Regions from separate parts of the Rhizobium sp. ERR 1071 genome, predicted to be linked through region 1. Evidence: predicted binding sites of a transcription regulator. Region 1 holds the regulator's gene; the other holds the start of a gene.
The links. The regulator LexA, encoded in region 1, represses DNA repair genes until DNA is damaged. The targets are predictions, from matches to a motif close to TGTTCNNNNTGTGTTCNG.
Positions count from the first base shown of each region.

Region 2: dinB (DNA polymerase IV) is a predicted target of LexA. The motif match lies at 1,853-1,870, and genes of this name have one in related genera.

Region 1 is NZ_VITM01000001.1:441,878-446,196, forward strand. Features, by position in the region: gene kdsA (3-deoxy-8-phosphooctulonate synthase) at 2-841, opposite strand; gene FBZ99_RS02225 (VOC family protein) at 838-1,725, opposite strand; gene lexA (transcriptional repressor LexA) at 2,145-2,867, shown strand; gene FBZ99_RS02235 (ComEC/Rec2 family competence protein) at 2,848-4,319, opposite strand, start outside.
Region 2 is NZ_VITM01000010.1:170,649-174,967, reverse strand. Features, by position in the region: gene FBZ99_RS26680 (pyridoxine/pyridoxamine 5'-phosphate oxidase) at 1-513, shown strand, start outside; gene dinB (DNA polymerase IV) at 702-1,799, opposite strand; gene FBZ99_RS26670 (hypothetical protein) at 2,183-2,506, shown strand; gene FBZ99_RS26665 (GNAT family N-acetyltransferase) at 2,547-3,107, opposite strand; gene FBZ99_RS26660 (Orn/Lys/Arg decarboxylase N-terminal domain-containing protein) at 3,130-4,319, opposite strand, start outside.

The sequences.
Region 1 (4,319 bases):
TTCAAGCCTTGGCAATGGCGTCGAAGGCCAGCAGCTTCTCCAGAAGCCGTGGCATATCCTTCAAATAGACCATGTTTGGGCCGTCGGACGGTGCATTGTCGGGATCCTCATGCGTCTCCACGAAGAGACCGGCAACGCCGACAGCGACGGCCGCGCGCGCCAGCGTCTCGACGAAGCGGCGGTCGCCGCCGGTCGAGCCGCCCTGCCCGCCAGGCTGCTGCACGGAATGGGTCGCATCGAAGATGACGGGCGCGCCCATCGCCGCCATGATCGGCAGCGAGCGCATATCCGAGACCAGCGTGTTGTAGCCGAAGGAGGCACCGCGCTCGCAGAGAAGAATATTCGGGTTGCCGCTGTCGTTCAGCTTGGCAAGCACGTTCTTCATGTCCCACGGCGCCAAGAACTGGCCTTTCTTGACGTTGACCACGCGGCCGGTCTTGGCGGCTGCAACCAAAAGATCGGTCTGGCGCGACAGAAAAGCAGGGATCTGCAGGATATCGACCGTCTTGGAAACGATGGCGCACTGCTCTTCCGTATGGATATCGGTCAGAACCGGAAAGCCATATTCCTTCTTCAGGTCTTCAAAGACTTCCAGCGCCTTTTCCAGGCCGATGCCACGCTTGCCTGACAGCGATGTGCGGTTCGCCTTGTCGAAGGAGGACTTGTAGACAAGGCCGATGCCCAGCTTGCCGCAGAGTTCCTTCAGGACGCCGGCAACCATGAACGCATGGTCGCGGCTTTCCATCTGGCAGGGGCCGGCAATCAGCGACAGCTTTGCAGTATTGGAAAAGAGGACCTTGGAGGCACCCTCGCCGACGGTGACTTCCGAATTCGTGCTCATATTATCTCCTCAAAGGCGAACAATGCGCCCTGACCGGGTGCCAACCTCGCCAATAGACGATTGTTCTTACGCGTATAGGTGACGCCGTTAGCAGTGAAATGCGACGATGTCACGGAAAGATCGCGCGTTTTGAAAAGGATTGCACGTGCTCTGAGCCCCGGATCATTCGTGCGAACAGGTAGATCATAGAATGCCTCCATTCCTTCCGGCGTCAAAATCTCCAGATCGGCATTGGCAGCCTTGATCGTCAGGCCAAAGGAATGCTCCATAATGCGCGGGCCACCGACAAGCTCCTCGAAGAAGCCGCGATAGGCCGCCGGCTTCGGCGCGCAAAGCGCTACCCGCGCGATACCAGTCACGCCGTTTTCGTGACGCTCGAGCACACTGCGGTCAGCCGGCAGCGGATTGATGCGCTGACAGCAGAAAGCGAGAAAATCCGGCGCGCGCAGATCGGCGGCGAAGGCAAGACGAAAACCGGCCGTGGTTTCCGTTCCATCCGGCATCTTCATCGGACGGGAGAAATCCAGCATTCGCCCCGCCGAAATCGCAGCCGCTTTGAAACGCTTATCATCCGCCACCGCATCATCCGTACCGAACACCACTGCCGAAAAGCCATTTTCGCCCACCCGGAAGCGATAGGCTTGATCGCGGGCAACAAAAACATTGCCATCCATGATGCTCTTCTCGCACTGCTCCGCAGACGCGACGCCCAGAGGTTCGAGATAGGTTTTATCGGCAAGGAAGACGCAGGCATTCTGCGTGCCAAAGGGATGGCGCGCATCTGGAGCCACTGTAAAACCGAGCTTGCCGAGGCGCTCGCGTGCCAAAGCGATATCGACGGTCGGCAGCACGAGATGATCCAGCGGATGCGGAGACGAAATCATGGCTTCTCCTGTTTGCTTGCCGAAGCAGATTTGCGCCCATCCCCCGCGCAATTCAAGATGGAAGCATGGAACACCCGGAGCACACGACATGGATCGAAGGCAATCTCGCAAACGTGATTGCTGATTCTCTGCCATGGCTGGCTCATGCAGCCGCGCGGCACGTTCATCCAAATGCTCGGCGCACGGGCTGAACGACAAAGTCGCGGAAGCGAGTAGAGCGGCATTTTTCTTATTTTTCCGTAAGTTAACGGAGACATAGCGCGCCGATGTTCCGAGCCGATCCATTCGCAAATGGCAATTATTTAACTGACCTCACAAGGCTTTACCGAAATTTAAGTACTTGCGGAACACATATGGAACATATAGTGTCCGTTCTGGATTTGTTTCGCAGCTTTTCTTGATTCTGGGGTTCCAAGACGATGTTGACGCGCAAGCAGCAGGAACTGCTTCTCTTCATTCACGAACGCATGAAGGAATCCGGTGTTCCACCATCCTTCGACGAGATGAAGGATGCATTGGATCTGGCATCGAAATCCGGTATTCATCGCCTGATCACGGCGCTGGAGGAGCGGGGCTTTATCCGCCGGCTGCCGAACCGGGCCAGAGCGCTCGAAGTCATCAAGCTTCCCGACGCCTATAATCCGAGCCTGCAGCAGCGCCGCGGCTTTTCTCCGAGCGTTATCGAAGGCAGCCTCGGAAAGCCGCAGCCCGTTGCCCCGCCCGCTCCGTCGAAGGTGGCAAATGACGATCACAATGGCTCGGCGTCGGTGCCCGTAATGGGCCGGATCGCTGCCGGTGTTCCGATTTCTGCCATCCAGAACAATACGCACGACATCACTGTTCCCGCCGACATGCTCGGCTCCGGCGAACATTATGCGCTTGAAGTTCGTGGGGATTCGATGATCGATGCCGGCATCTTCGACGGCGATACGGTCATCATCCGCAATTCGACGACGGCCAATCCCGGCGACATCGTCGTGGCGCTGGTCGATGACGAAGAGGCGACACTGAAGCGCTTCCGTCGCAAGGGTGCTTCCATCGCGCTTGAGGCTGCAAACCCGGCATACGAAACCCGCATCTTCGGACCGGATCGCGTGAAGGTCCAAGGCAAGCTCGTTGGCCTTATTCGCCGCTATCACTGACCGGTGAATTGTCGATGGCGGGTGACGTGGGCGCAATTGGCGCGTCGAATTTGCCGGTGCGCCAATCGTAGGTTCGATGCCTGGTCCAGGGACGCTGCGGGTTCTCGAATGCGGTTGAGAGGATGGGCTTGTCTCCGGTAAGCACCATTTCGATGGAGCCGGTTTTGCGCAATGTCGCACCGGTTATGAGCATCGCTCCGGAACGGCAATGGTCGAGCCGTAGCCGGATTGGCGTCACGATAATGTTCCCCGTGTCGCAAGCCGCAGGCAGGTAGGCCGCGTTTTCGATAGTGACCAATATCGCGCCGTTTTCAAGCATGGCCGCGCACCATGCTCCTTTCTGGCAGGCGAAACTGCCTTGCATGGTGCGGTCCAAGGCTTCTTCCATTGCGATACGGACCGCCTTCTGTTCTTCACTGTTCAATCGCTTATAACGATCTGCCTTGCCGATTTGTGGAAGTCGGCTGTCAGCCGGGAGCATGGTCGGAGGCTGATGGTCCGCCGCAACCAGTGCCTTTTGCCATTGTTCGAAAATGAAGGCCTGCGGTCTCTCGCGATTGGTCGCGAGTATATCGTCCTGGCGCAATGCGACCAGGACGCCATCTTCGGAGATCATCAGGTCGGGTTTCGGTACGCCAGATCCGAATGCCGCCAAGCCCATGGACAAGAGCGATAATAGCAGGCCCAGATGGCGAAGCCGGGTCCGCAATATGCTCATGATCAGGAAGCCGATAATGAATGTGGGCATCAGCCAGGCCGGCTGGCGACCGAAGGTAATGTCACCTCCCCAACCAGCTACGGTTCTTGCGATCATGATAACGAGTTCCAGTCCCTCTCCGGTGACTTTCCAGAAAGGCCCGTCGAGACCGAGCGGCATGAGCAGCATCGCCATCATCCCGAACGGCATAACGATGAAAGAAACGACGGGCATTGCCGCAAGGTTGGCGGCGAGCCCATATGTCGCCAACCGGTGAAAATGCTCGATCGAGAAGATAGCGGTCGATGCGCCACCGATGAACGAGGTCGACGTCACGCCTGCGAAGAAACGTGTGACGAACAATAGCGGACTTAGTACACGAAGGCGCGGCAGGATGTTTTCACGATGCCGCCGCCGTTTCCAGAGCGAATAGCCCGACACCAGCGCCAGCGTTGCGGCATAGGACATCTGGAAGCTCGGGCCGAGCACTTGCGACGGCGACAGTACAAGAATGACAATGGCAGAAAGTGCGACGTTGCGCAGACTGATCGATGGCCGATCGAAAAGCACGGCCACGAGCATGATCGCCATCATGATGAAGGCACGCTCGGCGGATACGCCGAAGCCGGAGATGAGATAATAGGCCGTTACAGTGAGAAGCGCGCCGAGGGCTGCGAACTTCTTGGTCGGCCAGGCCTGCGCGACACCGGGAAACAGGCTGAACAAGTAGCGTAGGCCGATGTAGAAAATGCCGG
Region 2 (4,319 bases), on a different contig from region 1:
GAGCCGCATGCCATGGTGCTTTCCACGATCGACGAGGATGGCGCACCGGATGCTCGTGTTCTCATCCTGAAGAACCTCGACCAGCGTGGCTGGCACTTCGCAACACCAGGCAGGGGGCCGAAGGGCCGACAGATTGCCGCCAATCCCTCTGTGTCACTCACCTTCTATTGGCCGCAGCTCGGACGGCAGGTGCGATTGCGCGGAATGGCGTTTCAGGCTGAGGCGCATGAGCGCCATGCCGATTTCCGTGCACGCGCGCCGGGCGCCAAGGCGATTGCCCTGACCAAGCGGCAGAGCGAGGTTCTGGGTTCGTCGCAGGAGCTCGATGATGCATTGGCACTGCAGCATCGGCGGTTGCGGGACGAGCCCGATCTTGTTTCTGCAAATTGGGCGCTTTTCATCGTCATGCCGCATGAGGTCGAATTCTGGCAGGGCGATTCAGAGCGCCGCCACCATCGCTTGCGATATCGGCGTGAAAAGGCGGGCTGGCTGAAGGAGCGGCTCTGGCCTTGATGATTTTCGCTATGATGGCCGGGCTTCCGGTTCCCTTAGCTGGCACTATTGCCGTTTCCATACTAGCGGTTCGCCCGTATGTTTCCTCCATCGGACGAACAGCGGGCTTTCCGTCTTCGCCTGTTTGTTGCTCCGGGTGGAGAGGTTAGTCAGCCATCTTGACCGGTGGAATGGCAGATTATCATCCCTCAGATGCCGAGATCGAGCTGCGGCTGTGATCTCCCACTATCTGTCTCTTCGTTCGTCAAAGACGAAAGCGTGATGCCGAGCAGCCGGATTGGCCGCGTGAACGGGTGGACGGTTGCCAGAAGCGCCGACGCTGTTTCGAGGACAGCGCCGACGCCGGCGACCGGCAGGGAGCTTGTCCGACTACGTGTCGCCTGGGTAAAGTCCGAATATTTGATCTTCACGGTCACCGTCTTGGCGCTGAAACCGCCTGTTTCGCAGTAGCGCCAAACCTTCTGCGCAAGCGGCCGCAGTTCCGCCGTCGCCAGCTCTAGATCGTCGATATCCTCAACGAATGTGTCTTCTGCGCCTATGGATTTGCGAACCCGGTCCGGCTTTACCTGGCGCTCGTCGATGCCGCGGGCGATACCGTAGAAATAAGGGCCTGCCTTTCCAAAATGCTCCTGCAGGAAGGCGAGCGATTTCGATTTCAGATCTAGTCCGGTTTCGATCCCATATTTGTGCATCCGCTCGGCTGTCGCCGGCCCGACGCCATGGAATTTCTTGACGGGAAGCGTTTCGACGAAGGCCGGGCCATTCCTTGGCGTAATGACTGCCTGGCCGTTCGGCTTGTTGAGGTCGCTTGCCATTTTGGCGAGGAATTTGTTGTAGGAAATGCCGGCCGGAGCATTGAGGCCGGTGACCTGCTTGATCTTGGTCCGGATCTCCAGCGCGATCTCGGTGGCGATTTCCATCCCCTTGTGGTTCTGGGTGACGTCGAGATAGGCTTCGTCGAGCGACAGCGGCTCGATCATCGAAGTATATTCGGCAAAGATCTCGCGGATCTGCTGCGACACCGCCCTGTAGACGTCAAAGCGCGGCGGCACGAAAATCAGGTCCGGACATTTGCGTTTTGCGGTAACCGAAGGCATCGCCGAGTGAACGCCGAAGGCACGGGCCTCGTAGCTTGCGGCCGCCACGACGCCGCGTGCAGCCGACCCGCCGACCGCAAGCGGCTTGCCGCGCAGCTCCGGATTGTCCCGCTGCTCGACCGATGCATAGAATGCATCCATATCGACATGGATGATCTTCCGGACAGTGGTCGAGCTGGTGTCGTTCATGGCGGTCTCGGTCATTACACAGTAGGTTCAGCGCGGTCCGTTATTGCGGAAGCTGAAACAAATGCGGAACATATCATCCTCGATGACGATATCAAACCGGCTCGGTTGTCTTGCTAGGGAGAGGCGAGGAAATTGCCGCAGGCCAGCCATGCCGCAAACGGTACCTTGAGATGCGCGCAAGGCTTCTTATCTCTTGTCCGTCCCCCAATACGGAGCCTTGAGATGGGCCAAATCGCTACCGATCCACTTTCCGACTTGCTTATGGAGATCCTCCCGCCCGAGCGTGACGAGGAATCCCGAGCCGACGGCACCGCGTGTCTGTGCTGCCGCAGGCTGCGGTCGGCGAGGAAGATGGACGAAGACGGCTGCGGCATATGTGACGAATGCCTGGCTCCATGATCGACGGCGCGCCGCAGCTGCTGCCCGCCGAATTGTCGGGCTTCGAACATGCGCTTGCGAAGCTGCCTGACGGCTATTCGGAGGGGCATTTTCAAGGTCGCCCCTGGGGTGTGACGGTCAAGCGATCGGCCGACGGCAAACGGATCTGGCTCTATGGCGAGGAGCTTGGCGGGACCGATGTCGTCAGTTTCAATCTCTATATGCTCTCCGCAGCAAGCCTCACCCTCAAGCCCTGCGAAATGTCCTCGTCGAAGGTCATAGATTTTGTTTTGGGCTTCCTGCCGGCCCCGATGCGGCATCCAGTCTAAGCACGGAGTTGTGTTACGGCCGACAACAGGTCCTTCTGCTTCAGCGGGTGGAGAGCGGCGGCGGAGGCGGCTGCGTGGTTGAGCCGGGACCGAGCGAGCGCTGGACCATCACGGTATCGGCCCAGCGGCCGTAGCGATAGGCAACAGCCGGCAGCAGGCCGACGCGAACGAAGCCGAAGCGTTCGTGCAGGGCGAGCGAAGCGACGTTGTCCGCGTCGATATAGCCGATCATCTGTCGGAAGCCGGCCGCCGCGCAGGCGTCGATCAGTCCGCGCATGAGCAGGCTTCCGACACCCTGGCCGACATGGTCGTGATGCACATAGATCGAATGCTTGACGGTATAGCGATAGGCCGGGCGCTTGCGGAACAGCACCACATAGGCATAGCCGACGACCTTCTCACCCTCGATCGCGACGACATGCGGAAAGCGGCGGTCCTTCAAATTCTTGCGCCGTTCGCGCAGATCGTCCGGCTGCGGCGTGTCGCTATCATCGACCCCGGCTTCGACCCCGCGGTGAATATGACGGCGATAGATAGCCAGCATGGCATCGACGTCGCTCTCCCGGGATGGGCGAACGATGATTGTTTTATCCTGCTTCATGTCCGAACCTGAATTTCCAAGCCTATTCCGCGACAACGTAGGTATAGAGCCGGATTTTGCCGGATGCATCGATCTCGCGATAGAGGCCCTGGATCTCCACCTCGAAGCCGGGGAAGGTGTTGAAGCAGGTTTCGAACATTTTGAGATAGTCGATCATGGGCTTTGCCTGTTCCGTCAGGCGCTCGCCGGGCACGATGGTTGCAATCCCCGGGGGATAGACGACGAAGGGTGTCGTCGCGATGCGGCCGGCAATGGCGTCGATCGGCAGATAGTCGACATCGTTGCGCACCAGGCAGCGCGCGGCATCGTGCGGCGACATGGCGATCGGCGGCAGGTGTTCTGCGGAAAATTGCTTCGTCTGCAGGGCGCTGACATCGGCCTGACGAAAGAAATTGTGCATGTCAGCGCAAAGATCGCGCAGGCGCACGCCCGCATAACGGCCGGGACGGCGGCGGTAGAATTCCGGAATGGCCTCTTCCAGCAGCGCGTTGTCGTCATGAAGCTTTTTAAAGGCGACAAGGCCGCTGATCAGGGTGCCGGCCTTGCTGGCTTCGACACCGGGTGTGAGCAGGAAGAGCAGCGAATTGAGGTCGTTCTTTTCCGCGACGATACGGTTTTCGCGCAGATATTGCGCAACGACAGGCGCTGGAATGCCGTGTTCCGTATATTTTCCAGTCGCTCGATCAAAGCCGGGGGTAAGCAGGGTGAGCTTGTTCGGATCCGTCATGGCGAAACCCGGCTCCATGCTGGAAAAGCCGTGCCATGCCGCATCGGGTGTCAGGTGCCAGAAGGCGGGATTGGTGGCGAGCTGATCGGTCGCGACGCTCTCCCAAGGCACATCGTGCACAGCACCGGGGCTTGCCACATCAGGAATCGCGACCCGATCCGGCACGAAGGGCTCGAAGAACCAGCGGCGTTCGGGACGATGTTCCTTCTCCTCGAATTCGCGCCGTACGGCGCGGATTTTCTTGCGCAGTTCGATGCCGAGGCGGATCGTGTCGTCCCAAAGCACTTCGCCCGAACGGCCCTTCATCATCTGCGCGCCGACGTCGAGCGAGGCAAACAACGGATAGAAGGGCGAGGTCGAGGCGTGCTGCATGAAGCTTTCGTTGAAGCGACGGTGTTCCACGCGGCGTTTCTGGCCCGTGATGTGCCTATCCTTCATGTGGATCTGCGAGGCCTGCGAAAAGCTTGCGAGTTGCTTGTGGGTCG